Regions from separate parts of the Agreia sp. Leaf335 genome, predicted to be linked through region 3. Evidence: predicted binding sites of a transcription regulator. Region 3 holds the regulator's gene; each other region holds the start of a gene.

Region 1 (9,628 bases), 140 kb from region 3:
GAACTGGCGACGGCTCCCGTCGCCGTGGCGCTGATCGCGTCGGGCCTTATCAGACTGAACCGCGACGCGGCCGCTCGCACGTGGCCGCACCTCGGACCGGGGCTCGGCCTGCTGCTCGTTCCGTCACTCCTCGCCGACGTCGGAAGCACGGATCTCTGGCGCGTCATCGCACTCGGCGTTCTCACGGTGGCGATCGTCGTCGTCGGCATCGCGCTGCGCTGGCAGGCTCCGCTGATCGTCGGCGGGGTGGTGCTGCTCGTGCACGCGATCGCCCAGTCCTGGCCGTGGATCCAGGGACTCTACTCGGCCGTGCCGTGGTGGATCTGGCTGGGAATCGGCGGCGCACTCCTCGTCGCGCTGGCGGCCCGATACGAGCATCGGGTGCGCAACCTCAGATCGTTCGTCGGTACGGTGTCCTCACTGCGCTGACGCGCGGGCCAGGCCGGTGGTGTCAGGACGCTCTCAACCACGCGAGCACGGCCAGAACGCGACGATGATCGGTGCCGGAGTCGTCGAGGCCCAGCTTCGAGAAGATGCTCGAGACGTGCTTCTCGACGGCCCCGGTTCCCACGACGAGCTGGGCGGCGATGCCCGCATTCGTTCGGCCCTCGGCCATCAGAGCGATCACGTCGCGCTCCCGTGCTGTGAGGGTCGACAGCGGGTCGCGACGCCGACCGAGCAGGTGCCGCACAACCTGCTCGTCGAGCACTGTGCCGCCGTCGGCGATGCGGGCCACGGCATCCCGCAGTTCGTCGAGCGACACCAGCCGATCTTTCAGCAGGTACCCGATGCCGCTCTCGCCGGCCGCCAGGAGCTCGACCGCGTAGGTCTCCTCGACGTATTGACTCAGCAGCAGGATGCCGATCTCCGGATGCCGTCTGCGCAGATCGAGCGCCGCACGCACACCCTCGTCGCGATAGGTCGGCGGCATCCGAACATCGAGAATGGCCACGTCGGGGCGCACCGCCGCGATGTCGGCCAGCAGCGACTCGGCGTCGCCATAGGCGGCCAGCGTCTCGAACCCTGCCTCTGCGAAGAGCCGCACGAGACCCTCGCGCAGCAGAAGGGAGTCCTCAGCGAGAACGAGACGGATGGTGCGCTTCTCGTCTCGATCACTCACGTCTTCAGGATAGGGGGATGCGAGTCGCGATCATCGTCGGTCCGCCCTCGGGTGAGGTGATCGTGAGTTCTCCGCGCAACCCGCTCACCCTCTCGACGAGTCCCGCCAGTCCGTGGCCCGCGGTCTCCGCCGCCTTTCCGACGCCGTCGTCGAAGACGGTCAGCTCGAGCACGCGCTCACCGGCATCCGATTCGCGGACCGATGCTGACACCGTGGCCATCGTCGCCGCAGCGTGCTTCGCAACGTTCGCCAGAAGCTCGGCAGCGATGAAGTAGACGCTGCGCTCCACCTCGGGCGCGATCTCCGTTTCGCCCAACGACAGCCGGATGCTCGTGGGCACGGTGCTGCGCACGGCGAGCGACTCGAGGGCGGCAGCCAGGCCGCGATCCTGCAGCAGGGGCGGTGCGAAGCCTCGAGACAACTCGCGGAGTTCCTCGAGCGTGTCTCGCGACTGCTCCCTGGCTCCTTCGAGGAGCGCCCGGGCTGCGGCAGGATCGGAGTCGAGGGCGCGCTCGGCGCTGGCCAGGTCGAATTGGAGACGCACGAGTCGCTGCTGCGGTCCGTCATGGATGTCTCGCTCGAGGCGGCGCAGACTGTGGTCCTCGGCCGAGACGGCCGCATCGCGAGACGCGCCCAGGGCGGCGACCTCGCGTTTGAGGTCGTCAGAGGCGAAACGACCGAGCATGCCGCGGGCGATTCCGTGATGGATTCTGACGAGGCCTCGGGTCACGAACGGCAGCGTCGCAAGCATCGCGAGACCGAGTATGAGGTAGAGGATCGTCTCGTTGCGCTGAAGAACATCGGGGTCGTTTCCGAGCTGCGTGCCGGGCACGACGAATTCGATGACGACCTTGTTGATCCAGAGGTTGCCTGCTTCGTGCGGGGGCAGGAATCGTGACCAGATGCCGAAGCTCACACCGCCGAGGCCGGTCACGAGCCAGGTGATCGCCACGCACCACGTCGCGACTCCCACCGCGAAGTTCACGACTCCTCCATGCAGGAGGTACAGCCAGTAGTGCCCGTCGCCCAGGTACCGCTTGAGCCAGCCCAGGATGCCGGGGCGGCGCGGGAGGTTCCACGTGGGCCGCGCGATGGGTGGCATCCCCGCAGCTTCGAGACGAACGAGCTCGACCGCGCCGAACCAGCGAGCCGTCACCATGGCGGCGGCCAGCACGAAGAATCCTCCGACCAGAACGACGGTCGACGCACCCAGAGAGAAGAGGGTCACGAGGGCGATGAACGCGATCGTCACCACGGGAAGCGTGGCGAGGAGGAATCCGAGTTCGCGGGGCACCCTCGCCCACCGTCGACGGAAGCGATTCTGCACCGGTGCTGTGCCGTCGGAGTCGATCATCGTGTCCAGCGTGGCAGAGTCCAGCTGGTGTGTCATGTCGAGCGTCTGTGTTGTCATGCCTCAACCCTGACCGTCACGCCGCCTCGTCGACATACGACGAGCATCCGATATCAGCCGGGGGTTAACCCCCGGTCAGGGCTGGGTTAGCCCAGCCTCAGCTTGCTTGCGGAACAAACTGTGCTGAGTACGGTTAGACGAGTCAGACACGATAGGAGTCACACAATGACCAACACCACCGTCACCGTTCCCACCAGCTCGACGAGCCCCGACGTCGCAGCCGCCACGGCCCAGTTCCTCGCCCCGATCGTCGTCGACCTCCAGGCCCTCGCCATCAACGGCAAGCAGGCGCACTGGCACGTGCGCGGCGCCAACTTCATCGGCGTGCATGAGCTGCTCGACAACGTCGTCAGTCACGCCCAGGACTGGGCCGACCTCGCCGCCGAGCGCGTCGTCGCTCTCGGGCTTCCGCTCGACGCGCGCATCGAGACCGTCGCTGCCAAGACCGTCATCCCCACCATGGAGCCCGGCTTCCAGCGCTCGGAGTACATGATCGCCGCGATGGTCGCCCAGATCGACGCGACGCTCGTCGGCATCCGCAAGGCCATCACCGAGCTCAACGACATCGACCTCACCAGCCAGGACGTCGTTCTCGAGATCGCCCGAGGCCTCGAGAAGTCGCGCTGGTTCCTCGCGGCGCACATCGCCGAGTAGTTACAGCTCGAACGACGGCCCTCCGGTGGATCCACCGGAGGGCCGTCGTGGTTAACCCGGCGTCCACCCCGCAGTCACCGACCGGATGCCTCCGGCGGCTAGCGTCAGGCCCTATGACGCAGCTCGTGAGCCACTACGCACTCCCGCCCGATCTCGACGACGTCTCGGGCTACACGGTGTTCGATGAGGACGACGACGATCCCGTACTCATCTCGCGAGACGGCACCCGCGTCGATACCTGGCGCGAGGGGTATCCCTATGCCGAGCGCATGGACAGGAACGAGTACGAGCTCTCGAAACGTCTGCTGCAGATCGAGTTGCTCAAGCTGCAGAACTGGATCAAGAAGTCCAACCGCCGCCTCGTCGTGGTCTTCGAGGGCCGCGACGCCGCCGGTAAGGGCGGAACGATCAAGCGATTCACGGAGCACCTCAATCCGCGCGGCGCCCGAACGGTCGCTCTCGAGAAGCCGTCTGAGCGAGAGAGCGGGCAGTGGTACTTCCAGCGCTACGTGCAGCACCTTCCCGCCTCGGGTGAGATCGTGCTCTTTGATCGCTCCTGGTACAACCGCGCCGGCGTCGAGCGCGTCATGGGGTTCTGCACTCCCGCCCAGTACGACGAGTTCATGCGCCAGACGCCGAGGTTCGAGGAGATGCTCGTCGGCGATGGCATCGACCTGGTCAAGTTCTGGTTCTCGGTCTCGGCAGACGAACAGCGCACGCGCTTCGCAATTCGTCAGGTCGACCCCGTACGGCAGTGGAAGCTGTCGCCCATGGATATCGCGTCGCTCGACAAGTGGGGCGACTACACGGCGGCGAAAGAGGCCATGTTCGCCCACACCGACACGGCGAACGCGCCCTGGACCGTCGTGAAGAGCAACGACAAGAAGCGTGCCCGCCTCGAGGCCATGCGCCACGTGCTGAGCCTGTTCGACTACGACAACAAAGACCATGAGATCGTCGGGCAGCCCGATGAGAACATCGTCGGCTCAGCCGCACGAATCTACGAGCGCGGGGAGAACGCCACGATCGTCACGTAGCCTTGTCGGGTGGAAAAAGATCTACTCGCTCTGTCGCAGCTTCGGCAGGAGGCCCGCGATGTGCTCGATGCCGGCATCGAAGCCCGCTGCCGCGAGGGCGAGGATCCGTGGGACTTCCTTCCCGAGCTGCCCACGGTCGATCAGTGCGTGGTCATCGGTCTGCGCACCGCTCACGTCGAGGCTCGCCTTCCCGGTGAGCCGCACCAGTCGAACTTCGAGATCCTGCGCGGCATCGCGTTCGATTACCCCGAGCTGCGCCGCGCCGCCTGGTCACTGGTGACCCGCCGCTGATCTCTGCGCTCATCGGGAGACGGCTGCGCTGGTCGAGTAGGCCGCGCCCAGCGCTGGTCGAGCAGGCAGCTCCCGCGTTGGTCGAGTAGGCCGCCCGCGGCCGTATCGAGACCTGGCCGCGTTGGTCGAGCAGGCCGCCCGCGGCCGTATCGAGACCCACATGCGTTGGTCGAGTAGGCCGCCCGCGGCCGTATCGAGACCCGTCCCCTTCCCTGAGCCTGTCGAAGGGGAAGGGAGGCCGCGTCTACTCCTCCACAAGGCATCCATTCGGGTAGTTAGCCACAGCGAGATTCCCTGATCAAGCGTCAAATGTGAGTTCCACCCCCAGTGTCGGTGGTTCCTGTTTGACTTCACGTATGACATCTACCATCCCGCTTCTCGAGCCCGACCCGTACGTGGTCGCGCTCGAGGAGGTCGCCGCCCTCGATCAGCAGATAGCCCGACTGTCTGCGATCAGGGCCAGACGCGTCACCGACGCTGCTCACCACCTGCACCGGCAGGCACCAACAGATACCTCTTCGGGTGGTCCTGTGTGGTCGACCGCTCGAGTCGAGAGAGTCGAGTTGTTCACCGAACTCGCCCAGCTGACTCGTCGCACCGAGTATCGCGCCGCGACTCTGATCGACACCAGCACTGCTCTCGTGGATCGCCTCCCGGCCACACTCGCTGCAGTGGCTGCGGGGGTCGTGTCGTGGGAGCATGCCGAGGTCATCGCGAAGCACGCCGACGGTCTCGACGGAGATGCGTTGACCGCCTATGACACCCGGCTTGCGGCGCTGGCGGCGGAGGTGAACCCGAAGCAACTTGACCGCAAGGCCCGCCACGAGGTCGAACTGTCTCAACCGTCTACGGCGGTGGAACGGGCCGAGAAGGCCGCGGCCACCCGGCGTATCTACGTCGATCCGGCGGCGGATGGCATGGCGTATCTGACGTTGTTCGCACCGGCACCAGAGATTCACGCGATCACCGACCGGGCCACACGCCTCGCATCAGGGCTTCGGGCGGGCGGTGACCCGCGGAGTATGACGCCCCTGAAGCTCGATGTCCTCACCGACCTCATGCTGAACGGCGAAACGTCGATCCCTGGTGCGACCCGGGGCGTCCGGGGCAGGGTGCACGTCATGGTTCCCGCGCTGACGTTGCTCGGCATCGGTGAGGAGGCCGCGATCCTCCGTGGCTACGGTCCGATCGACCCGGCCACCGCCGCGCAGTTGACGGCGGAGGCGACGTCGTGGCGGCGTATCCTCACCGACCCGATCACCGGACGCATCCTGACGACGGACCCAAGGGACTATCGGCCCACGGCGCGCATGATCGACCACGCGAGACTCGTGCACCCGACCTGTGTATTCCCCGGCTGCACCGTCCCATCGGAACAGGCCGATGTCGACCACACCGAAGACCACGCCTACGGAGGGGACACGATCCCGGAGAACCTCGCACCGCTCAGTCAAGGGCATCACAGGGTGAAGCACCACACCCGGTGGCAGATCGTGCAGAACGGAGACGACATCCTGACTGCCACCTCGCCAGCGGGCTACGAGTACACGGTCCGGCCGGAAGGCAGGATGCAACCCGCACCGAAACGACTCATCGATGCATCCACAGCAGCATTGACTGCCGTCGTCAGCTCAGAAGCCGCCACCGTGGCCGGGCAAGCAGTCGCAAAGAGAGGGACAGGACCGGAGGAGGATCTCGCGGACTGCCCCTTCTAGAGAGTTCCGAGCTAGAAAGTCCCGGCTGACGAATCACACTCAACGCCAACGTTTGAAGACCGAAGGAGACTTCACGACCCCATACCCAATCGAGCAACGCGATACAGGCCATCAAGACGACGCTGCAGAATTCGGTCATCAAAGCGACGCTCCGGCAGATCGCGGGTCGGGCTAGCGGGAAAGCACCCGACGCGACGCGGAGCCCTTCCTCTGAGGTCGCCCTGCTCCGGGAGCCGATCGCCGATCTTCTGCGAGCTCCCGAGTGCGCAGCGGCGATCTCCTGTGCGCAGCCGACCTTTCGGTGAGCCGCGAAATGTGCTGGGGTGAGCAGGAAACACGCACCCGCGCCCGAAGCACCGATTGGCAGTGTCTCGCGCCGAGTCAGAGCGCGTTGTGCGTGAAGCGCCCCGCGAGCAGCGTCGCGGCCACGGGCATCCGGCGCAGTTCGTCGGTGCTGGCTGATAGTGGATCGACGTCGAGAACGGCGATGTCGGCTGGCCCGCCCGGCTCGAGGGCACGACGTCGGTCGGCGGAGGCGAACAGGCCGTCGGCGACCGAGATGGACTGCTCGGGATGCCAGGGCGCACGATCGTCACCCGTGCGCGCCACGGCGGCGGCGATGGTGATCCAGGGGTCGAGCGGCGCGACAGGCGCGTCCGAGCCCAGGGCGAGTTCGGCTCCGGACTCGAGCAGCGACGCGAGCGCGAACGCTCGGCCCGTGCGACCGGGCCAGTATTTGTCGGCGACGTCGCGGTCGTCCATGGCATGTTCGGGCTGCACCCCGGCGACGACACCGAGGCGGGCGAAGCGTTCGAAGTCGACCTCGGCGATGAGCTGGGCGTGCTCGATGCTTCCCCCCACGCCGAGTCGTTCGAACGCATCGAGAGCGAGCGTGTTGGCGTGATCGCCGATCGCGTGCACGGCGGGAACGAGGCCCGCCTGGCTGGCCCGGCGGAGCATCGGAACGAGCTCCTCGTAGGGAACGTTGAGCTGACCGCGGGAGTGGGCCAGTCCCTCCAATCCGGGGTACTCGTCGAAACAGTACGCGGTGCGAGTGTTGAGCGACCCGTCGGTGATCACCTTGAACGGCCCCACCTGCAGCAGACCATGCGTGCCCGCGATCAGCGCACCGGTGACGAGGCCCGCGTCGATGGCCCGGTCGAGGTGCTGCGGGTAGATTCCGAATCGAACACGCAGTTCGGTCGAGCCCGATCGGATGCGACGCGTCCAGTCCTCGACGTTCCACGACATCTCGAGATCGACGACACCGACGACACCGCGAGTCGCGGCGGCGCGGGCCGCGTCGCGCACCCAACCATCCAGGGTGTCCGTCTCGACGTCGCCGAGGGTGCGGGTCACGGCGAAGCAGTCGTCTTCGCGCAGCAGCCCCGTGGGATGCTCGGCCCGGCCGTGCTGTGCGAGCGCGGCGGAATTCAACCAGCAGCAGTGCAGGTCGGCACTCACGAGGATGACCGGCCGCGCCCCGGTCACGGCATCGAGCAACCCGCGGTGCGGAGCGTCCGGCCAGAGTCCGTCGCGGAACCCGTAGCCGACCAACGGCCCGGCATCCGTGTCGCTCGTGATGCCCGCCGACTCGTCGTGCGACGCGCTCGCCCGTCGAAGCCGCTCTGCCACGATGCCCACGGCATCCGCCGCAGACGCCGCGGCCGAAAGATCGAGGCGGCGCGACACCAGCGCCCACTGGGTGGCGTGAACGTGCTTGTCCCACAGGCCCGGAATCAGGTAGCGACCATCGAGGTCGACGATCTGCGTCGCCGCATCGCGTGACGCGGCGAGAGAACCTCCGCCGGCCGTGGAGACCGACTCGATGCGCCCGTCGACGAGGCTCACCTCGGCCGTCCCTCCGCCGGGCAGCCGGGCTCCTGTCAACAGCACCGATTCGGTCATTTCTCTCCCCGTACGCGTCGCATCTCGGCCGCGAGCGCTTCGCTCGCATACGGCCCGTCACCCTCGAGCTCGGAGATGATTCGATCCACCGTCGCCTCCGGCTTGTTCTGACTCAGTTTGGTCTTCGCCTCGATGCGCGTCGGCACGAGACGGAATCCCACGGTGCCCGCGCTGATCGCGTCGGCGAAGGCGGAGTTCTCGGCTGTTCCACGCATGAGCCGAGGCTCGTCGACGTGCTTCTCGAAGTGCGCGACGAGCCGATCGAGCACGCGCAGATTCTCGTCGGCGTCGAGGATCTCGGGAACACCGGACAGGTGCGCGGAGGTGAAGTTCCACGTGGGAACAGCCGGATCGGCGCCGTACCACGACGGCGAGATGTAACCGTGGGGGCCCTGCACGACGACCATCACCTCATGCTGACCGAGTTCGTGCACGCGCTCATCGGGTCGCCCGACGTGTCCGACGATGGCGAGCTCGTCACGGCTGTCATCGAGAAGCACGGCGTAGTGCGACGCGACGAGCCCCTTCGAGGTGTGGCTGACGAGCGTGATCCACGGGTTCAGCTCGATGAGCCGTCGCAACTCTGCCTCGTCATCGAGGACGAATGCGGGTGTCTTTCTCATGTCACGCCTGTCTCATGTCACGCCTGATCTTTCGGGCACCAGTACAGTTTTCTGCCACCCATGATCTCGAGCACGATGTTCGTGCCGCAGACGCGACACGGAAGACCGTCGCGCTTGTAGACCCAGTGCCGGTCTTCGCGTTTCGCGAGCGCCTTGTCGTAGTCGGTCTTGGAGAGCTTGTCCATCGTCATCATCTGACCGGTCTCGACGCCGATGGTGAGGAGTTTGGTCCAGTCCTTCCAGAGCTCGCGAACCGTGTCCTCCGGCACGACCTTTCCCGGCGTGTGCGGGTTGAGGCGGGCACGGAACAGCAGCTCCGCCCGGTAGACGTTGCCGATACCGCTCACGACCGACTGGTCCATGAGCAACAGCCCGATCGGCGTCGGCTTCTTGCGCACGGCGGCAGTGAAACGGTCTTCGGCCGCACGGCGGGCCTTCGCCGTGGTCTCGAGAAGCGGATCCGGCCCGGCCTTCGCAATCACCGCGGCGACCTGGGCCGCATCCAGAATCTCGCACGCGGTCGGCCCGCGCAGGTCGGCCACGGCAGTGTCTGTCAGCAGGCGCACGCGCACCGCACCCACCGGCGCGGGAGGCCATTCGGTGATCTCGTCGCCGAACTGCTCCTGCTCCGACATGCGCAGCCGGGCCCGTCGTGGAGCGCCGATGCTCGAGAGGGAGTCCTCCCCATCGGCGTCGACGATGGTTCCGCGTTGGTTCGTCTGACCCATGCGGCCGCTCGCCGCCGCGATGGTGTCGTCGCGTGTGATGTCTCCCGCGAAGTCCCAGGCGCCGTAGATGCCGAGATGCACGCGCAGCCAGACCTCGCCGTCGAACTCCAGGAACATCTGCTTTCCGACGGCCTTCGCGTC
Region 2 (9,628 bases), on a different contig from region 3:
AGTAAACGATCTCGTCCAGATACTGATCGAAGTACGAGACTGAATTCTCGTCCAATGTCACGGTGGCAGGACCAGCGGAGAGCTGACGGATGTGTATCCGGCCGTGAAGAAGCACGCGAGTACTAACAATCGCGCCAGCTGCGAGAAGGGCGGTGATCGGGTAGACCCAAAGGCCCAGCTCGAAGAGCGGTCGGAGGGTTCGCACGATCGTCCCTGCCCACCCGAGAATCATGAAGGCGAGCGAAACGATAACACCGCCCATAACGGCGAGCACGACCTCCCTCCCCCAATTGAAGCGCTCGATTCGGCGGAAGCGCGAAGCCCGAGCGGACTTCGGCTCTTCTCGGTAGAGCAGCTGCTTGACGATCTCCTGCTGAATCCGGTTCGTTGGTGTCCTTGCCTGGGCCGGAACTGAGTCATCGACCTTCGAGTAGTCGATCGGCGAAAGCGTCGAGAGCGACAGCTCGACCACGCGGCCATGGTGGTCGTCAGCGACGCGACCCAAGATGCTGCTCTTGCCGACACCGTAGTTCCCGGACAATGCGATATTCAGGACATCGTTCTTCTTCAGGTTGTGGGCGATAGCCACCGCGTACTGCGCGTGCTCGGCTTCGATGAACTCGGGCGTGAGCGCAGTGAGATCCCACCCTGCAGATTCGAGCTCCTGGGGGCCTATGCCATCCGGCTTGCGAGCGCGCTCGGTCATACTTACCAGTCCTCCTCTGCGAGAGGCGCCCCGTAATAATGTCGGGCCACCGGTCTCACGGTATCGGTCGGCTATGACAATCAAGCCGAGGAAGCCTCATGCGGACCTTCGTGTCTCGTTCCGGTTGGGAGGCAGCTCGCCCCAACCTGATGCCAGAGTGCGCAGACCTCATTCCAGAAGCCCGCGGACTTTGCTAGCAAGCCCCGTTGACGATCCCTATAAAGACACCCAGCCCTCGCGTGCATCACGGCTATCGCCCAGACGCTTCCAGCCATCAGAAGTAATCGATTCCGGCCGAGCCGAACGACCATTGCCTCAGATTTCCGTCCCAGCCAGGATGGTGACCGTGACTACTGCCAATGGCAACCCTCCTCAATCTCGCAGCACAACCACTGTCGAGATAAACCCGCATCACGCGCAGATCGAGCGGCGCCTGTACCGAGCTGCCCGATCCGCTGCACAGAAGGCGCTCATGACCTATGGCGAGGACGACGAGCGCGCACAGCTTGAAGCCGCCCTCTCGATAGGCGCAGCTGCTGAGTACCTCGGCCGCGCCGTCGTCGCATTTCACGATCCCCTCCTGCTTGCCAAGCCGGGTTCCATCGATTCACAAATCATGCTCTCGCGAGCAAACACATCCGGGGCCCTAGATCATGCGATCCTGCGCACAGTGGACTCGGCCTCTGTCTGGAAGATGCTTGAGACGCTCCGCCCAACGTTTGCTCCGCATATGAAGAACCGCGACAAAGAGAAGCTCCCTTCACTCGTCAACCGGGTGATGTGGAACAGAAACGCGGCTGCTCACATGGCGCTCGTAGAACAGACCGACCTCGAAGATGCTGTCAGAGCACTCGTCACAATCGTCGAGTCCCTCCACCCTTTGGGCTCTTCGAGCGAGAACGACTTTTGGCCAGCTGATCTGATGCCAACTGTTGCGCTGCTGAAGGACAAGAACAGCAAGGCTGCCGCCCTCAGTTTTGAGGCCAAGCTAGCCAGTGCGAAAGCTCGCGTCGCCAACCTTTTGAGTGGGATGAGCACCAGCGAGGCCGAGCGGTTTCAAAGGGCACTTGAGGCTCGGGACATTTCGAGCCTGGTGCTCGACAGACACAGAGACGTTTACCAATCCTGTCCCGCGTGCGGTCGCGGTGGCACCGCGGTCTACCTCGTCCTGGAAGGTGACCCCAAGAGTGAAGGTTACGAGGAAACGAGAGGCGGCTCTTACGTCGACTATGGGTGGTCCCGGCCCCTCAACTTCTACGCTCTGACGTTTCGCTGCCCAGTCTGCGGACTTGACCTTGAGCCGGAGGAGTTCAGCTTCGCGGCGATCCCTATCGAACTGGACGAAGACTACGAAGCGACCGACGACCCGTACGAGGACTGGGAACCCGACGAAGACTATCTACGAGGACGGTAACCCAGACCGAATGAAGAAGGCGGGGTTAGTCGAACTTCATACCGGCCAGCGCCGCGCGGATGCGGTCTTGGTGCTCAGCCTCAGCATTGGCTTGTCGTTGCTGTTGGCGCTGTTCGGCTCCTCGAGCTTTTTGTTCCCGCTCGTTTGCTTCCAGGACCACCGCACGAACGGTTTCGAGGTGGTGCTGAGCAACTTCTTCAACGCTCGTACCGTCCAGCAGAATGCGGTCACCGGAGACGGACGCGATACCCGGACGGTGCATGGTCGAGAACAATCTCCCATTCCACGTCTGCTCGAAATTCGCAGCCCACGTCTGAGACGGTCGTCGAGAGAGCCTTAGCGGCACAAGGTAGAGCGCGCTTCCCGGTGTTCCGTCGTTTCTTGGGCTCCCCAATCCTTTCTCGTCGACCCCCGTGACTCGGATGGGAGCATCTGCCGCCTCGTCGTTGCTAGCTCGCACCCCTGCGGGTCTAGATCGGCGCCGCGGCGGGATCGCTTGCGGTGGGGTCAGATGGCGCTCGATGCTGGCGGCTAGCCGCTCCGTTGCTTGAACGACGTCTCCCCCGTGCACCTCCACGTAGAGCTTGTCTTTGAGACTCGGAGGCATCTCTACCTGGTCGATGCGGACCGGCAAGACTTTCACGCCGCTTTGAGCGATCTCGCCCGTCATGGCCAATGACACTTCTTTTTGACACCACTGACTTGAGACACTGTTGTTGCTGATGAGGGCAACGACAAAATCGATCTGATCGAGAGCCGCAGTGATGCGGTCAACGATGCTGTCCCCGACCAGAAGTTCACCCTCATCACGCCAAACGAAGTATCCGAGCCTTTCGAGACCGTCTTGAAGACCCGCAGCCAGTCGCTTGTCCGCATGCTGATAGCTGATGAATACGCTGGCTACGAAGTCGACGGACGTCATGGCACTAAGGATAGATCCATGCAGGCCGTTCGAGGAGCGTCGCGAAAACGATCTTTTTTTAGAGGAGCAAGTTAGAGTGATCTCTTCGAGTTCGCTCGGAGTCATTGAAGGACGGTCTTCATGCCCTCCGCTATCGACCACGACCCCGCACCCGTCTACGAGGCTTTCGCCCACCGTGACGGCCGATGGTGGTCATTCTTTATCCCTGAACTCAATTGCCCGTCACCAGTCGGCGGAGACGTCCGCATTGAAGCGATGGGTCAGGCGCGCACGTTAGGTGAGCTCCGCGGCGCTGCCAGAGAAGTCGCGGCCCTGTGGCTTGACGTTGACGAGACAGCGGTAGAGGTCCGTGTACATCTCCGACGTAAATCGTCGCAACGGTGACGACACGCCGTTCCAGATTGTAGTGTCGGAGGTCCTGACCTAGATTCGAACACACGTTCGAATAAAGGCGGTGGCGTGGTGGCGTTGGTGACTGTAGCGACGACCGGTGACGGCACCCCAGCGTCGCTGGTCTGGGACGGCGAGACATTCGTGGTGATCCGCAAACCCCAGCGGTGGATCGACCGCAACGCCTGGTGGGCGGGGCCAGTTCGCGCACCGCGAGGCTCTTCGGGAGGTTTGCTCGAGCGCCTGGTATATCGGGTCGAAGTGCAGAGTCCAGATGGCGCGATCTTGCTGGTCGACGTCTGCCACGGCGAGGGCGGTTGGGCGCTCGACCAGGTCTCGGGACGGTGACGTTCACGCATTTGCACGTGGCGTCGTCGTTCTCTGTTCACCATGGCACCCGTGGCCCCGCAGAGCTTGTGGAGCGCGCTGCAGAGACTGGCGCACGGTCTGCGGCAATCACGGATCGGGACGGTCTCTACGGGGCGGTCCGGCACATCCGGCAGTGCATTGAGTCAGCCGTAAACCCGATTGTGGGTGTCGAGCTGCAGCTCGACGACGCGACGACGGACACCCGCCCGTCGAGCGTCACGGTGCTCGCTCATGGGCACAACGACGGGGCCGGCTGGGCTGGTCTGTCGCGGCTGATCAGTGCCGCCCACTCCCCCAGGCGAGGCCGGCGCATCCTGTCGGGCACGGCTAATAGGGCGGCCGCGATCCCTGCTAGCCGTCTGCCGTCGTTCGTCTTCTCCGACGGACGCCCTGTCGCGACAGTCATGATCGGTGCCGACTCCGACGTCGGACGCGCCGTCGCCGCCCCTGACAAGACCGCGGCGTGGTCGAAGCTGCAGGCATGGAAGCGTCTACTCCCGGGCGCTGTTGTCGTGGAGGTGGTGTGCCATTTCACGACGCCTGGGCACCCGCGCAGCGTCGAGCACGCGGCCGCGATGCTCGAGCTCGCCGATGCCGCCCACGTGCCAGCCGTGCTGACGAACGAAGTTCGTTACGGGGTTCCCGATGACGCGCTCACCGGGGATGTGCTCGACGCGGCGGGGCGCTTGCAACCGCTCGGGGCCTTCACTCCGCAACCGAACGGGCAGGCGTGGCTGAAACCTGAGTCCAAGATGCGCGCGATCGCGAAGGAGATCATGGAGTTCTCCACGCTCGACAGCCATGCCGGCAGAGACCTCCTGACGGCCACCGATGCGCTTGCTGAACGTTGCGTGCTGGATCCGGTGTCGGATGTGGCGTGGCAGAAGCCGAAGGTGCCGGAGCTCACGGCGCTCGACATCACCGGGGATCCCGCTGAGGTTCTGTGGAGGAAGTGTCTGGCCGCCATCCCGGAGCGCTACCCGCACGCCCGCGACACCGCGCTCGAGGTGGTGCATGGCCGGTTAGCGGACGAGATGAAGAACATCATCGCGTTCGGGTTCTCGAGCTACTTCCTGACCGTCTCCGACGTGTCAGAGATGATGCACCGGATGCGGATCCGCAACCAGGCTCGCGGCAGCGGTGCCGGCAGCCTGGTCGTGTATCTGTTGCGGATCTCAAACGTCGACCCGCTCGAGCACGATCTTCTGTTCGAACGGTTCCTCGGCAACAAACGCTCAACCCTGCCCGATATCGACATCGATGTGGAATCCGCCCGCCGCCACGACGTGTACCGGGCAATTTTCGACCGGTACGGCGACCACCGCGTCACACTCTTGTCGATGCAGAACACGTACCGGGCTCGAGGGGCAGCGCGCGACGCCGGACTCGCGCTGGGTCTCGACGAGCAGCAGATCGACTTCATCGCGAACAACATCTGGCGCTTCGAAGCCCGAGACTTCCGGGCCGTTCTCGACGAGAAACCCGAGCTGCAGGAGATCGCCGCGCTCGTACGCAACGATTCGCGAATGGATTTGCTCGTCGACGTCGTTGGTCGACTCGATCGACTCCCTCGCCACATCTCGCAGCACCCCTGCGGTGTGATCCTCGGCGACAGCAACCTTCTCAGTTACACCCCGACCCAACCGAGCGGTATCGGCCTGGCCATGAGCCAATTCGACAAAGACGACATCGACGACGTCGGCTTCCTGAAACTCGACGTCCTCGGCGTCCGCATGCAATCGACCCTCGCCTACGCCGTACGCGAGATCGAAAGAGTCAACGGGCCAGACGCCGCGGCCGCCGGCGGACTCCCCGTCGACGCGCCTTATGTGAGCCCGGGCGGGATCGTGAAGCTCGACGCGATCCCGCACGACGACGAACCGACGTTCGAAGCGATCCGCACCGCCCACACCCTGGGCATGTTCCAGATCGAGAGCCCCGGCCAGCGCGAGCTCATCGGCAAGATGCAGCCCGACTGCTACGAAGACCTCATCGCCGACATCTCCCTGTTCCGGCCCGGGCCGATGAAAGGGAACATGGTCGCCCCGTTCATCGACACCAAACACGGGTTCCAGGATCCCGACTACCTGCACCCCAGCTTCAAACCGTTCCTCAAAGAAACATTCGGCGTCGTGCTCTACCACGAGCACATTCTCCGGATTTTTCATGCCTGCATGGGGATCTCGCTCGCCGAGGCGGACGAGCTACGCCGGGTCATGGAGAAGAAAGCCGAGGGCATCGAAGAGTACTTCCGGCAGAAGACTCGAGCGAACGTCGACGAGCGCGGCCGGCGCCGCTTCACAGACGCCGACGTGAACCGGATCTGGAAAGTGCTGGCCGGGTTCGCAAGCTACGGCTTCTGCAAAGCCCACGGTGCCGCGTTCGCACTCCCGACCTATCAAAGCGCGTGGCTGAAGACGCATTACCCGGTCGAGTTCCTCGCCGGCGTCTTCGAGCACGACCCCGGCATGTACGAACGCCGCCTCCTCATGGCCGAAGCCAGGCGCATGGGGGTCCCAATTCTGCCGCTCGACGTCAACGCGTCCACCGACGAATACCTCGTCGAGCACACACAGGACGGCACCAAAGGGATCCGCTACTCCCTGACCGACGTGCACGGCATCACCCAACCCGAGAAGGACCGCATCCTCGCCGGCCAGCCCTACGACAGCGTCGTCAACTTCTACACTCGTGCCACACCCTCGAGGCGACTCCTGATCAGCCTTGCAACCGTCGGCGCGCTCGACACCCTCAGTGGCAGTGCGAGCCGCGGCGACGTGATCGCGTATGCCCGCCAACTCACGGCCACGCGCAAGCCAAAGGCGGGCGAACATGAGAACCAGCTCGAGCTGTACGCCGTCGACGACGTTCCGGTCGGCCACGCGGAGCCAACCGCGCAGGAACGGATCGGCGCGGAACTCGACATCCTCTCGACCGAACTCAACGAGCACCTCATCGAGGGCTACCGGCCGCTGCTCGACTCCCTCGGCGTCACCCCTGCCGCTGACCTGGTGTCCCTGCCCAACAAGACCGAGGTGATCGTCGCCGGGGTACGAGTCGCTACTCAGACTCCACCGATGCGCAGCGGCAAACGAGTGGTGTTCATCAGCCTCGATGACGGCACGGGATGCTCGGATGCGACGTTCTTCGACGAGGCCCAGGAGCGTTCCGGGCAACTCCTGTTTGGCACTCGGCTCCTTCTGATTCGTGGGCGGACCCGCAGAACCGGAGCTCGAGGCGTTAGCCTCCAGGCCGAAGAAGCCTTCGACCTAAAGGAAGCGTGGTCAACGTTCACCTCCGTCGCTGAGTGAGGTTGCGAGGGGCCAGGCCGACCAGCAAAACCTCGAATCGACGCCTTCACCCTACGGAGGTCGTGCTTTGGTGCAGCACCATGCCATGTTCGAGTGGCAGCATCCGACGACGCTGCACACTAGGTCTGTGGACACGCCATCTCAACCAGGTGTCGTCTGGTACCTCGTATCGCCTGCGCGATCAGCGGACTCGAGAGTGCTGCGAAAGAAGTCGCGGCGCCTCGGCTTGACATCGACGAGGCCGACGCCAAAGTCCACGTAGTGTCCTTCAGGGGCGGGCCACCAAGGGATCACTAAACATTGCAGATCACTGCTCAAATACGCACGCAGGCCATAGGCTGCGCGCATGGGCGGAGAAAAGGTGCGCCGCGCGCACATGTTGACCAAGGCATACATCCGTGCGTGGGCTGACGAGCGTAACCGGGTGGATGTCATTGATGTGGACCGCAACTTCGGCTATCCCTCGTCAGTGAACAACGCAACGGTTCGGAGTTTCGCGTACGACCCGAACATCATGACCCACGATCTCGAGCAGGAATACTCCGTGATCGAGAGCAACGGGTTGCGGGCCATCGTCAGGCTCCGTGGCGAAGACCCAACTTTGGACGACAAGACCGTGGCTGCCATGATCGCGTTCCTCGACATGCACCTCAACCGTGGCCGCTACGCGGACCAAATGGAAGTCCGAACGCCAGCCCTTCTGTTAAAGACGGACGGGACGATCAAAGGTGTGGAGCTCAATGCCGCAGACCGTCTCTTACTTTCTCATTCGCTGGAGGACGTTATCCGCCTGAAGGCGTTCGATCTCGAATCGTGGGAATGGCGAATTTATCCAGGTGAATTCATTACCGGCGATGGTGCTGTCCTGCTCTTTCACGAAACCGAGGGTGCGGACTTGTGTACAGTCGCGTACCCGCTTTCGCCGACACAGCTCCTCCTGATCGGCAAGCCCTTCGACCGTCCGGTGGCTCTTAATCCACTTATTGCGGGCAAGAGTCGTCGTTGGCTTGTTGGCCGTCCGGGAACGCTACGGAAGGGCGCCCTCCTGCCCGCCCGCGACGGCAAGGTTCCACCGATGGGTGCCCACGGGCCTGCTTCAGAGAGCTGAACAATCGAGCGCCTCAAAGTGACAGCGGAAACACACCTCATGGCCGATGTCCGTGGCGTCTCGTGGACGCCCCACAAGCGCCGACTTGACCACAAGGTCAGGCGGCTTGTTATAGCCAAAGCATATTTCCGCCTCACAACCGCAAGGAGGGCGCTGGCGAGTCTGGCGGAGGGCCCTGGAGTAACATTAGGCCGTGAATACCGGCCAGATTCTCGAGAGTTGCGGTACACCGTGATCAGGCGTTTCGGTTCGCGTTCTAAGACGTGGGGCATCCTCAGCATAACTCTGGTCGGACTGTTAAATCCCGTCCGAGCTTCTTACGTTCTCGTAGTGTTGCCCCCAGGCACAACGTCCCTGGAAGGTGCCGCCGTTTCCAGATACCTCGTTTGGAAGTCCCTCGGGCTTACTGTTTGGGTACCCGCATCCACTGTCCTTGGCTTTGGCTTGATGGCCCCAACCACATCCGCTTCGCCTGTCCTTTGCCTTGTGGGACTACTTGCGGCGTCCGTATCGACAGGGCTGGCATTTGCAGGAATCCTCAGAGGCCGAGCGCTCCCTCTCCTCCGGTCGTCAGCGGTTATCCCGGTTGACGGAAAGACGCGTCGAGATCTCAAGCAGGAATCATCCAAGTGGCTCGTCACGTACTTAGAAGATCTTTCGCGAGATATGCACGAGTCGAAGGCATCGAACGTCAACGAGGAACTTTTGTGGATCACGTTGTGGACGATGGCTCGAGAAGGGCTTTAACGGTCACACGGGCGGACCAGTGCATGACTGCACATAGTCCGCCCGCGGAGGCTGGTGTTAAACGAATTCGCAGTATCGACCCATGACGGCGGCACCGCTTTTCACCGTCAACGAGAACGTTGTATTGGAGTTGGAGCCGGCCTCCACTTCGATGGTTCCCTGTTCGGGGACATACACGTCGCCCGACTCAGCCAAAACGGTGCCCGTCACGCAGCCACTGGACGGCTTTCCGAGCACAATGTTTCGCGTGTACCCCAACTGGTAGTTGTCGTTGTACCACGAACCGATAACGGTACCGCTGCCCATGTTATTCAGGCAGGCCTCGCCCACGTCGGCCCGGCCACATGCTTTGGCCAAGGCTTCGAAGGTCGGGCTCGACGAAGGCATACGGCTTGATGATGGCAGCGCGACAGCATTGGCCGTGGGAACGATGACAGAGGACCTGGTCGCCCTCGGAATACCATCAGCCCCAGTCACCATGGAGAGGTTAGTGTCGACAACGTCATAGCCGTACTGACCGTATACGGCATCCCATGGTGTGGACTCCCAGTAGGCCAGGAGTTCTTCGGACTGCGTTTGGAATTCCGTCGTACCTTCGACAGCAGTCAGAGCCGGCTCGGGGCTTGTGGCAGCGAAGTCTGTGACTTCAGCGGCGTAAGCG
Region 3 (9,628 bases):
GGGTCAAAGGAACATGGATGTTCCCTACAGCTTATTAGGCTGCGGTCCTCGGCGCCGACGTGTCGGCGGGGAGGGCGGCACGAGCACTCTCGACGAGTGCCGCGAACGTGGCGGGCTCGTGAACGGCGAGGTCGGCCAGGATGCGACGGTCGACCTCGATGCCTGCAAGGCCGAGACCCTGGATCAGACGGTTGTACGTGAGGCCGTTCGCACGGGACGCCGCGTTGATGCGCTGGATCCACAGGCGACGGAAGTCACCCTTGCGGGCGCGACGGTCGCGGTACGAGTAGACGAGCGAGTGGGTGACCTGCTCTTTGGCCTTGCGGTACAGGCGCGAACGCTGTCCGCGGTAGCCGCTGGCGCGCTCGAGGATGACCCGACGCTTCTTGTGGGCGTTGACGGCCCTCTTTACTCTTGCCATTTCCTAATTCCTTATTCCGTGTGGAGTCGGCGACTACAGGCCGAGAAGCTTCTTGATGACCTTCGAGTCGGCAGGAGCCAACACCTGGTCCTGGTTCAGGCGAGCCTTGCGCTTCGCCGACTTGACCTCGAGGTTGTGACGCATTCCGGCCTGCTGCTTCATGAGCTTGCCGGTGCCAGTGACCTTGAAACGCTTCTTGGACCCGGAGTGGGTCTTCATCTTGGGCATTGATATCTCCTTGGGACTTGCTCGGTTTGTGGGGTGCTACTTCGTCTCGGCAGAGTCTGCCGCGACGGTGTCTGTTGCAGCGGGCGACGCAGCCTCGGGGGCTTCGTCGGCTGTCTCTTCTGCACCGGGACGGCTCTTCGAAGCGGCACGCTGAGCGTTCGCCTCGGCCTTGGCCTCGGACTTGTTCTTCAGCGGCCCGATCACCATGACCATGTTGCGGCCATCGATCGTCGGAGTCGATTCGACGGCACCGAACTCGGAGACGTCTTCTGCGAAGCGCTGGAGAAGACGGACGCCCTGCTCGGGGCGCGACTGCTCGCGGCCGCGGAACAGGATCATGGCCTTCACCTTGTCGCCCGCCTTGAGGAATCCCTCGGCGCGCTTGCGCTTCGTCTCGTAGTCGTGCACGTCGATCTTCAGACGGAAACGGACCTCTTTGAGGATCGTGTTCGCCTGGTTACGACGGGCTTCCTTGGCCTTCTGCGCAGCTTCGTACTTGAACTTGCCGTAATCCATGATCTTGGCAACGGGCGGCTTGCTATTGGGGGCCACCTCAACCAGATCGAGGTCTGCCTCTTGGGCAAGCTTGAGTGCGACGTCGATACTGACGACGCCGACCTGCTCACCGGCGGGGCCAACGAGGCGGACCTCGGAGACCCGGATACGGTCGTTTGTACGGGGATCGCTGATGCGTTACTCCTTCAATCGCTGGTGCGGCACTCCCAGACACAGACGTCTGGGTACCGGGCTCGGCAGCGCGATCGTAGGTGAGCACGCAGCCACGAACCTTGAATAATCTGCACGCGAACTCGAGCCTGAGCCGTTCTGCGCACCACACCCTGTCTACTTCGGATCGATGTTCTGACCCGAAGCGGAGTGCAATCTACCCGTTAACCTGTTGAAGCGGTGTGCGGGTGGGAGATTCTCCACTTTTCGTACTGGGGGTAAACATGTTCCCCAGAGCCTTGAAGATACTAACAGAGGATTCGGTCTCGGCATAGTCCACGGCGACAGGCGACCTAGACTCGCCTCATGAGCTTTGCATACGACGACTCGGCCACCTCCGCCACGCGAGACATCTCGGAGGTGCCCGCGGTCGAATTGATCACCACCACGGCCGTGCACCTCATGAGTGCTGCGGCCATCAAGACGGGGCTGGCCGACGATCCGGAGAACCAGATCGACCTCGATGAGGCGCGCAAGCTGATCATCGCTCTGGCCGGCCTGGTCACGAGCGCCTCACCCGAGATCGGCGATCAGCACGCTCGAAGCCTCCGCGACGGTCTCCGTTCCCTGCAGCTCGCGTTCCGCGAGGCGTCGGCGATTCCGGATGCGATCGGCCAGGGCCCGGGAGAGAAGCTCACCGGTCCGGTCACCTGAGTCGGTCGGCTCAGCGGGCCTCTGCCAGTTTCACGCCCAGAGAGTCGACCTCGCTCGCGATGAGCTCGCTCGCCTGCCAGGACCTCTGCAGGTACGCCAGCACCTCGTCGAGCTCGCTGCGTGTGAGGTCGGGAACCAGGCCCAACTCGACGATGACCTGCGGGCCAGCCATCCGGGCATCCGGATCGCCGTCGGACAGCCGCACCCACCGGACGGCCGCCGACGAGGCGATCGACTGCTGGAAGGCTTCGACGATGGTCGATGAGGCCGACGGGTGCACCCACGCCGTCCCCTCGGCTATCGCCCTCAGCATCGGCCGTCGGAAGACGAACTCCGTGTCGCTCGTGGGGTCGAGCACCATGAGCGGCGTCTCCTCCCCCGCTGCGGCGAGAGCGGCCCTGCGAGCCGAGGCCGGTATCGGCCGGGCCGCCGGATTCCAGGCGGCCATGGCCTCGGTCGAGGTGAACACGGGAAGAACGCGGCGTCCGTCGGGAGCGCCGACGGTGACGAGCGACAGCTCCTGGGTTTTGTCGAAGCGCCGACCGTGAGCATCCACACCGGTCTCGCCCGCGTGGGCGACGAGCGGAACCAGGAGACGAACGTCGCGCACGGCGTCGAGGACGTCGGTCTGGGCAAGCTCAGCCGCCCGGAAGCGCCGGAGGGCTTCGACGAGCCTCTCTGGGGCCCCGCCGGAGTCGCCGGCGAAGAAGTTTGCGTCGAACGACCGGCCGGCCCACGGCTGACCCGCCGAGTCGGACGCACTGTGGTCGTGGGGCGCACGAGCGCCCCGATGCTCAGTCAGACGCCACATCCAATGCCTCTGCGAGGGTGAACGCCCCCGAGTAGAGTGCCCGACCGACGATCGCTCCCTCGAGTCCGAGAGAGACGAGCGCCCGGAGCTCGGCGATGTCGTCGAGGCTGGAGATGCCACCCGAGGCGACGACCGGGCGCGATGTGTGCTCCATGACCTGCTTCAGCAACCCGACGTTCGGTCCCTTGAGTGTGCCGTCCTTGGTGACATCCGTGACCACGTATCGCGCGCAGCCCGCGTCTTCGAGGCGAGTCAGAACCTCCCACAGGTCTCCCCCGTCCTCCGTCCACCCGCGCGCGGCCAGAGTCGTGCCGCGCACGTCGAGACCGACGGCGATCGCCTCGCCGTAGCTCGCGATCACGCTGGCCGCCCACTCGGGGTTCTCGAGCGCCGCCGTGCCGAGATTGACGCGCTTCGCGCCGCTCTCGAGGGCCGTCTCGAGGCTGCGATCGTCGCGGATACCTCCAGAGAGCTCGACGTTGACGCCCTTCGCTTCGTGGATGACGCGCTTCACGACGTGGAGGTTGTCTCCTCTGCCGAACGCCGCATCGAGGTCGACCAGGTGAATCCACTCGGCGCCCTGACTGACCCAGTCCGCCGCCGCGTCGACCGGGTCGCCGTGGTTGGTCTCCGTGCCCGCCTTGCCCTGAGTGAGTCGCACGGCCTTGCCTCCGGCGATATCGACGGCAGGCAGCAGGGTGAGTGCGGGGGTCTTGATGCTGAACTCGCTCATGGGGTCCTTCTTGTCTCTGTCAGGCGCACGTGCGGACACCCCGTGCGATCTTAACGATTCCTCTGAGGCCGACGAAATCGGAGTCGGGGTTAGAGCGACGCGATCCAGTTGCGCAGCAGCTGCAGGCCCGCCTCGCCCGACTTCTCGGGGTGAAACTGAGTCGCGGAGAGGGGGCCGTTCTCGACGGCCGCGATGAAGGGGCCGTCGTGATCCGCCCAGGTCACGCGAGGTGCGGGCAGAGGCGACTGGGGCGGAAGCAGCCACTGCTGGGCCGCGTTGGAGTGCACGAAGTAGAAGCGTTCGTCTCGGATGCCGTCGAACAGCACGGACTCGCTCGGGGCGTCGACGACGTTCCACCCCATGTGGGGCAGGATCTCCGCGGGCAGTTGCTCGACCGCTCCGGGCCACTCGCCGAGGCCTTCGGTGTCGATGCCGCGTTCGACGCCGCGGTCGAACATCACCTGCATGCCTACACAGATGCCGAGCACCGGTCGGCCTCCGGCCAACCGCCTGTCGATGAGTTCATCGCCTCGCACGGCCCGGAGCTGTTCCATCACCGCGGAGAACGCGCCGACCCCGGGCACGAACAACCCGTCGGCCTCCATGACGCGTGCCCGGTCGCGGGTGAGTTCCACTCGGGCGCCCGCGCGCTCGAGTGCCTTGGCCGCCGAGTGGATGTTTCCACTGCCGTAATCGAGGACGACGACGGACTTGCCGGTCACAGGGCACCCTTGGTCGACGGGACGCCCGAGACGAGCGGGTCGAGCGACTTGGCCTGACGGAAGGCGCGAGCGAACGCCTTGAACTCCGCCTCGGCGATGTGGTGGGGATCGCGGCCACCGAGAACGGTGATGTGAACGGTCATCGCCGCGTGGAAGGTGATCGCTTCGAAGACGTGGCGCACCATGGATCCGGTGAAGTGGCCGCCGATGAGGTGGAACTCGAATCCGCTCGGCTCTCCGCTGTGAACCAGGAAGGGGCGTCCGGAGATGTCGACCACGGCCTGCACAAGCGCTTCGTCGAGAGGCACGAGGGCGTCGCCGAAGCGAGAGATCCCGGCCTTGTCTCCCAGGGCCTGCTTGATCGCCGTGCCCAGCACGATTCCCACGTCTTCGACGGTGTGGTGCACGTCGATATCGACGTCACCCGATGCTGTGACCGTCAGATCCGTCAGCGAGTGCTTGGCGAAGGCGGTGAGCATGTGGTCGAAGAACGGCACACCCGTCGAGATGGAACTCTCGCCTGTTCCATCGAGGTCGAGCGAGAGTTCGATACTGGATTCGCTGGTCGCGCGCTGCAGGCGCGCGGTGCGGGAAGGTGTGGCCATGGCCTCAGTTTACCGGCCCCGATCCGTCGCGGTACGGTTGGGCCGCCATGCGACCCGATGGGTCAGGACAGGGCGGCCATCGCGTCGAGGAAAGCGGTGGTCTCGGCCTGCGTACCGGCACTCACGCGAAGATGCCCCGGAATGCCGAGATTGCGAATGATGATGCCCTGCTCGAGCAACGTCTCGAACACCTCAGCAGGATTCTCGACGCCACCGAAGAGCACGAAGTTCGACCACGTCGGCCACGCGTGGTAGCCCAGCTCGGTGAGCCTCTCGACGATGCGATCACGCTGCACCGAGATGTCGTCGACCATGGCGAGCATCTCGGCCGAGTGATCGAGCGCAGCGACTGCGGCGGCCTGCGTGAGCGACGACAGGTGATACGGAAGACGAACGAGGCGAAGCGCGTCAGCGACTGACGGATCGGCAGCCAGGTACCCGAGCCGAGCACCGGCGAACGCGAAGGCCTTGCTCATGGTGCGCGACACGATGAGCCGCGGACGCCCGGGCAACAACGTGAGGGCCGATGGGGCGCCTGCCGGGGCGAACTCCGCGTATGCCTCGTCGACGATCACGATCTTGTCGGTCGCGTCGTAAGCCGCCTCGATGGTTTCGAGCGACAGCGGGGTTCCCGTGGGGTTGTTCGGCGAACAGAAGATGACGATGTCGGGCTGGTGCTCGCGGATCGCCGCGACCGCCGTGTTCGGCGAGATCTCGAAGTCGGCGTCGCGCTCTGCGGAGATCCATCGTGTACCGGTGCCAGACGCGATGATGGAGTGCATCGAATACGTGGGAGGGAACCCCAGAATGGACCGCCCCGGGCCGCCGAAAGCCTGCATGATCTGCTGGAGGATCTCATTCGAGCCGTTCGCAGCCCAGATATTGTCTCGAGTCATACCGTGCCCGAGATACGCGGCCAGACTGTCGCGCAGCTGAGAGAACTCCCGATCGGGGTAGCGGTTGATCGTCAGGATGGCACGAGCAAGTGACTCGATGATGTCTCGCGCCACCGGCTCGGGGATCGGGTGCGTGTTCTCATTGACGTTCAGCTCGACGCGGACGTGTTTCTGAGGAGCCCCGTAGGGAGACATACCCCGGAGATCGTCGCGAATGGGAAGGTCGTCGAGAGAGGTCACGTGACGATTTTAGCGGGCCCCTGCGACGACTCCGCGATCACCCGAATAGCTGAACGGCTCAGTACTCGTCGGGAACGGCGAGACGCTGCCCCGGCTGGACCTCGGCGGATGGGAGCTGGTTGAGGCTCACGATGTCGGCGATGACATCGCGCGGGTCGGCCGTCGGAGCGATCTCTTCGGCCAGGCCCCAAAGGGTCTCACCGGCCTGAACGGTGACGTAGTCGAAGGCCTGCGTCGCCCCCGACGATGCGACACCATCGGCGACCGCGCTATTCGCACCGAAGAGAGCCACGGCGGTGACGACCGCCACCACGGGGATCGACGCCAGTGCCGCGAGGACGACACGACCGCGGCGGGTGATTCGCAGGCGAGCGGTGTGTGACGCGGTAGCGGGCAGTGCGGTCATGGCAACCTCCAGGAGAAATTCGTATCCGGCGCTCGGCCGGGAGCACCGGATACGAAGCTGTGTTCCGAATATAGCTTCGAATGTTCGATAGATCAAGCTCGAAAGTCGATCGATTATGGCGACACACTCGAACATGTGTTTTGTTTGCACCCTGAGTTGGATACAGTTTCGACTGTCGGTACAAAGTGCATCACCAGCCACCGACAGTGCACCACCAGCCACCGACATCGGCGACTGCGAAGGCACAGCACACTCGAAAACGACGCCGACGGAAAGCGGGACACATGACCACCGAACGTGGAACGAGACGGCGAAAGAGCCTCTCGGAGAAGCAGTTGGCCATCCTCGGAGTCGTTCAACGATCGGTCAGCCAGCGCGGCTACCCGCCGAGCATGCGCGAGATCGGCGATGCGGTCGGTCTTGCCTCGCTCTCGAGCGTCACGCATCAGCTCAACCAGCTCGAGTTGAGCGGCTACCTTCGTCGCGACCCGAACCGTCCTCGCGCCATGGAGGTCCTCATCGACATCCCTACGCCCGAGTCGTCATCGGAGACCGTCGAGTCATCCGACACGGCGGCCCCAATGGGCGACGCCGCCCTCGTGCCGCTGGTAGGTCGCATCGCAGCAGGTATCCCGATCACGGCCGAGCAGCAGGTCGAGGAGGTCTTTCCCCTCCCCCGTCAGCTGGTCGGCGGCGGCGATCTCTTCATGCTGAAAGTGGTTGGAGAATCGATGATCGACGCGGCGATCTGCGACGGCGACTTCGTCGTCGTCCGGGCTCAGCAGACGGCTGAGAACGGCGACATCGTTGCAGCGATGCTCGACGGCGAGGCCACCGTGAAGGTGTTCCGGCAGCGCGACGGACACACGTGGCTGCTCCCCCGCAACTCGAACTTCGAGCCGATCGTGGGCGACCACGCTCAGGTGCTCGGCAAAGTCGTCTCTGTCTTGCGCTCGGTACGCTGACGACAGCACCGCTCGACGCAGCGCAGAAAGGCCCCGGACGAATGATAGTCCGGGGCCTTTCTGCGCCGTGGGCGCAATCGATCAGAAGCGCGCTAGCGAGAGACCGCGAACTCCTCCAGGGCCTGCTCGTATTCCGGGTTGACGAGGGCGCGGACTCGAGTTCCCGCCTCTTCGTAGTCGGTGCTGAGCACGGTGTTGTGGTCGTGCAGGAGGGCCACCAGATCGCCACGCTCATACGGGAGCAGGACATCGACGGTGATCGTCGGCTTGGGCAGCGCCTGTTCGACCATCTCGAGCAGTTCCGTTATGCCTTCTCCGGTGCGCGCCGAGACGAACACCGAGCGAGGCTCGAGCCCCCGCAACACGATGCGATCGCTTTCGGAGATCAGATCGCTCTTGTTGAAGGCCACGATCTCGGGGATGCCTCGAGCCCCCACCTCGCCGATCACGTCTCTGACGGTGGCCAACTGGCTCGCGGGATCGGGATGAGCCCCGTCGACGACGTGGATGATGACGTCCGCGTCAGCCACCTCCTCCAGGGTCGAGCGGAATGCCTCGACGAGCTGATGCGGAAGGTTCCGAACGAAGCCCACCGTGTCGGCGAACGTGTACTGACGGCCGTCGACTGCGGTGGTTTTGCGCACGGTCGAATCGAGTGTCGCGAACAACGCGTTCTCGACCAGCACACCTGCGCGCGTCACTCTGTTCAACAGCGACGACTTGCCGGCATTCGTGTATCCGGCGATGGCGACAGAAGGCACGGCGTTGCGTTTGCGATTGGCGCGCTTCGCATCGCGAGCGGGCTTCATCTCTACGATCTGCTTGCGCAACCGGGCCATGCGTGTGTGGATCCGGCGACGGTCGAGTTCGATCTTCGTCTCACCCGGTCCGCGCGAGCCCATACCGGCTCCGGCACCACCCACCTGGCCACCTGCCTGGCGAGACATCGAGTCACCCCAGCCTCGAAGCCTCGGAAGGAGGTACTCGAGTTGAGCGAGCTCCACCTGGGCCTTGCCCTCTCGACTCTTGGCGTGCTGGCTGAAGATATCGAGGATCACGGCGGTGCGGTCGATCACCTTGACCTTGACGACGTCTTCGAGGGCTCGGCGCTGGCTCGGCGCGAGCTCGCTGTCGGCGATCACGGTGTCGGCGCCCAGCGACTGCACCAAATCGCGCAGTTCGTGGGCCTTGCCCTTGCCGAAGTAGGTGCTGGGATCTGGTGTCGGTCGGCGTTGCAGCAGGCCTTCGAGTACCACCGCACCCGCGGTCTCTGCCAGTGCGGCCAGCTCATGCATCGAGTTCTCTGCGTCGGTGAGACTGCCCTGGGTGTACACCCCGATGAGAATGACGTTCTCGATGCGCAGCTGTCGATACTCGACCTCGGTGACGTCTTCGAGTTCCGTCGACAGCCCGACCACTCGGCGCAGGGCCTGTCGGTCTTCGCGCTCACTCTGGTCGCCGTCGAATCCGGATTCGCGGCCGGTCGTGTCGCGCTGCAGGGCCTGGGCCGCTGAGTTCGTGAACAGGGAGTAACCCGCTGCCCGCGTCTCCGCCCTGGCCAGCACTCTCGCGACCACGTCGTCGCTGTCGTGGTTCTCTGTTGTTGCTTCAGTTTTCTCGGTCATCTGCGTCAAGGATATCCCTCTCAGGTTTGCTACTGTCCCTCTATGACGAATGAGCACTATTTCTCGGCCACCCCGGCGAGTCCGCTCATCCCTCGAGAGATCTCGGTGCGTCTCGCCGATACCGACCACACGCTGGTCACGGCCGGCGGGGTCTTCAGCCCGGATCGCATCGATGTGGGCACTCAAGTGCTCCTCGCGAACACTCCGGCTCCCCCGCCCGGCGGCAATCTCCTCGACCTCGGGTGCGGGTGGGGGCCGATCGCTCTATCGCTCGCTCTCCTGTCTCCGCGAGCCCAGGTCTGGGCCGTCGACGTCAACGAACGGGCTCTCGATCTCGTTCGCGCCAACGCCGACCGCCTCGGTCTCACGAACGTCAACGCCGTTCTGGCATCCGATGTTCCCGCCGACATCTCGTTCATGACGATCTGGTCGAATCCACCCATCCGAGTCGGCAAGGCAGAACTGCACACGATCATGAAGACCTGGTTGCCTCGACTCGAGAAGGGCTCGGACGCCTGGCTCGTGGTTCAGCGCAATCTCGGCTCCGACTCCCTGCAGCGCTGGATCGAGTCCGAGTTCCCGTCCGACATCCAGAT

The links. The regulator LexA, encoded in region 3, represses DNA repair genes until DNA is damaged. The targets are predictions, from matches to a motif close to TCGAACANNTGTTCGA.
Region 1: the regulator LexA is predicted to act here: its motif matches at 4,819-4,834, upstream of ASF79_RS05230 (HNH endonuclease signature motif containing protein).
Region 2: the regulator LexA is predicted to act here: its motif matches at 3,472-3,487, upstream of ASF79_RS09555 (DUF6504 family protein).

What each region holds. Positions count from the first base shown of each region.
Region 1 is NZ_LMOQ01000001.1:1,082,585-1,092,212, reverse strand. It holds gene ASF79_RS05260 (SCO7613 C-terminal domain-containing membrane protein) at 1-429, shown strand, start outside; gene ASF79_RS05255 (response regulator transcription factor) at 452-1,120, opposite strand; gene ASF79_RS05250 (sensor histidine kinase) at 1,125-2,531, opposite strand; gene ASF79_RS05245 (Dps family protein) at 2,697-3,185, shown strand; gene ppk2 (polyphosphate kinase 2) at 3,299-4,222, shown strand; gene ASF79_RS05235 (hypothetical protein) at 4,232-4,513, shown strand; gene ASF79_RS05230 (HNH endonuclease signature motif containing protein) at 4,870-6,228, shown strand; gene ASF79_RS05225 (amidohydrolase) at 6,610-8,136, opposite strand; gene ASF79_RS05220 (FMN-binding negative transcriptional regulator) at 8,133-8,759, opposite strand; gene ASF79_RS05215 (Fpg/Nei family DNA glycosylase) at 8,777-9,628, opposite strand, start outside.
Region 2 is NZ_LMOQ01000002.1:742,657-752,284, forward strand. It holds gene ASF79_RS09540 (YobI family P-loop NTPase) at 1-706, opposite strand, end outside; gene ASF79_RS09545 (hypothetical protein) at 1,179-2,120, shown strand; gene ASF79_RS09550 (toll/interleukin-1 receptor domain-containing protein) at 2,146-3,042, opposite strand; gene ASF79_RS09555 (DUF6504 family protein) at 3,514-3,780, shown strand; gene ASF79_RS09560 (DNA polymerase III subunit alpha) at 3,777-7,112, shown strand; gene ASF79_RS09565 (DUF4238 domain-containing protein) at 7,459-8,220, shown strand; gene ASF79_RS17865 (DUF6611 family protein) at 8,260-8,967, shown strand; gene ASF79_RS09570 (hypothetical protein) at 9,025-9,628, opposite strand, start outside.
Region 3 is NZ_LMOQ01000001.1:1,218,047-1,227,674, reverse strand. It holds gene rplT (50S ribosomal protein L20) at 35-421, opposite strand; gene rpmI (50S ribosomal protein L35) at 455-649, opposite strand; gene infC (translation initiation factor IF-3) at 686-1,339, opposite strand; gene ASF79_RS05895 (DUF1844 domain-containing protein) at 1,682-2,029, shown strand; gene ASF79_RS05890 (SseB family protein) at 2,040-2,840, opposite strand; gene priA (bifunctional 1-(5-phosphoribosyl)-5-((5-phosphoribosylamino)methylideneamino)imidazole-4-carboxamide isomerase/phosphoribosylanthranilate isomerase PriA) at 2,824-3,573, opposite strand; gene hisH (imidazole glycerol phosphate synthase subunit HisH) at 3,663-4,295, opposite strand; gene hisB (imidazoleglycerol-phosphate dehydratase HisB) at 4,292-4,900, opposite strand; gene ASF79_RS05870 (histidinol-phosphate transaminase) at 4,963-6,036, opposite strand; gene ASF79_RS05865 (LysM peptidoglycan-binding domain-containing protein) at 6,095-6,442, opposite strand; gene lexA (transcriptional repressor LexA) at 6,727-7,407, shown strand; gene hflX (GTPase HflX) at 7,500-9,032, opposite strand; gene ASF79_RS05850 (class I SAM-dependent methyltransferase) at 9,075-9,628, shown strand, end outside.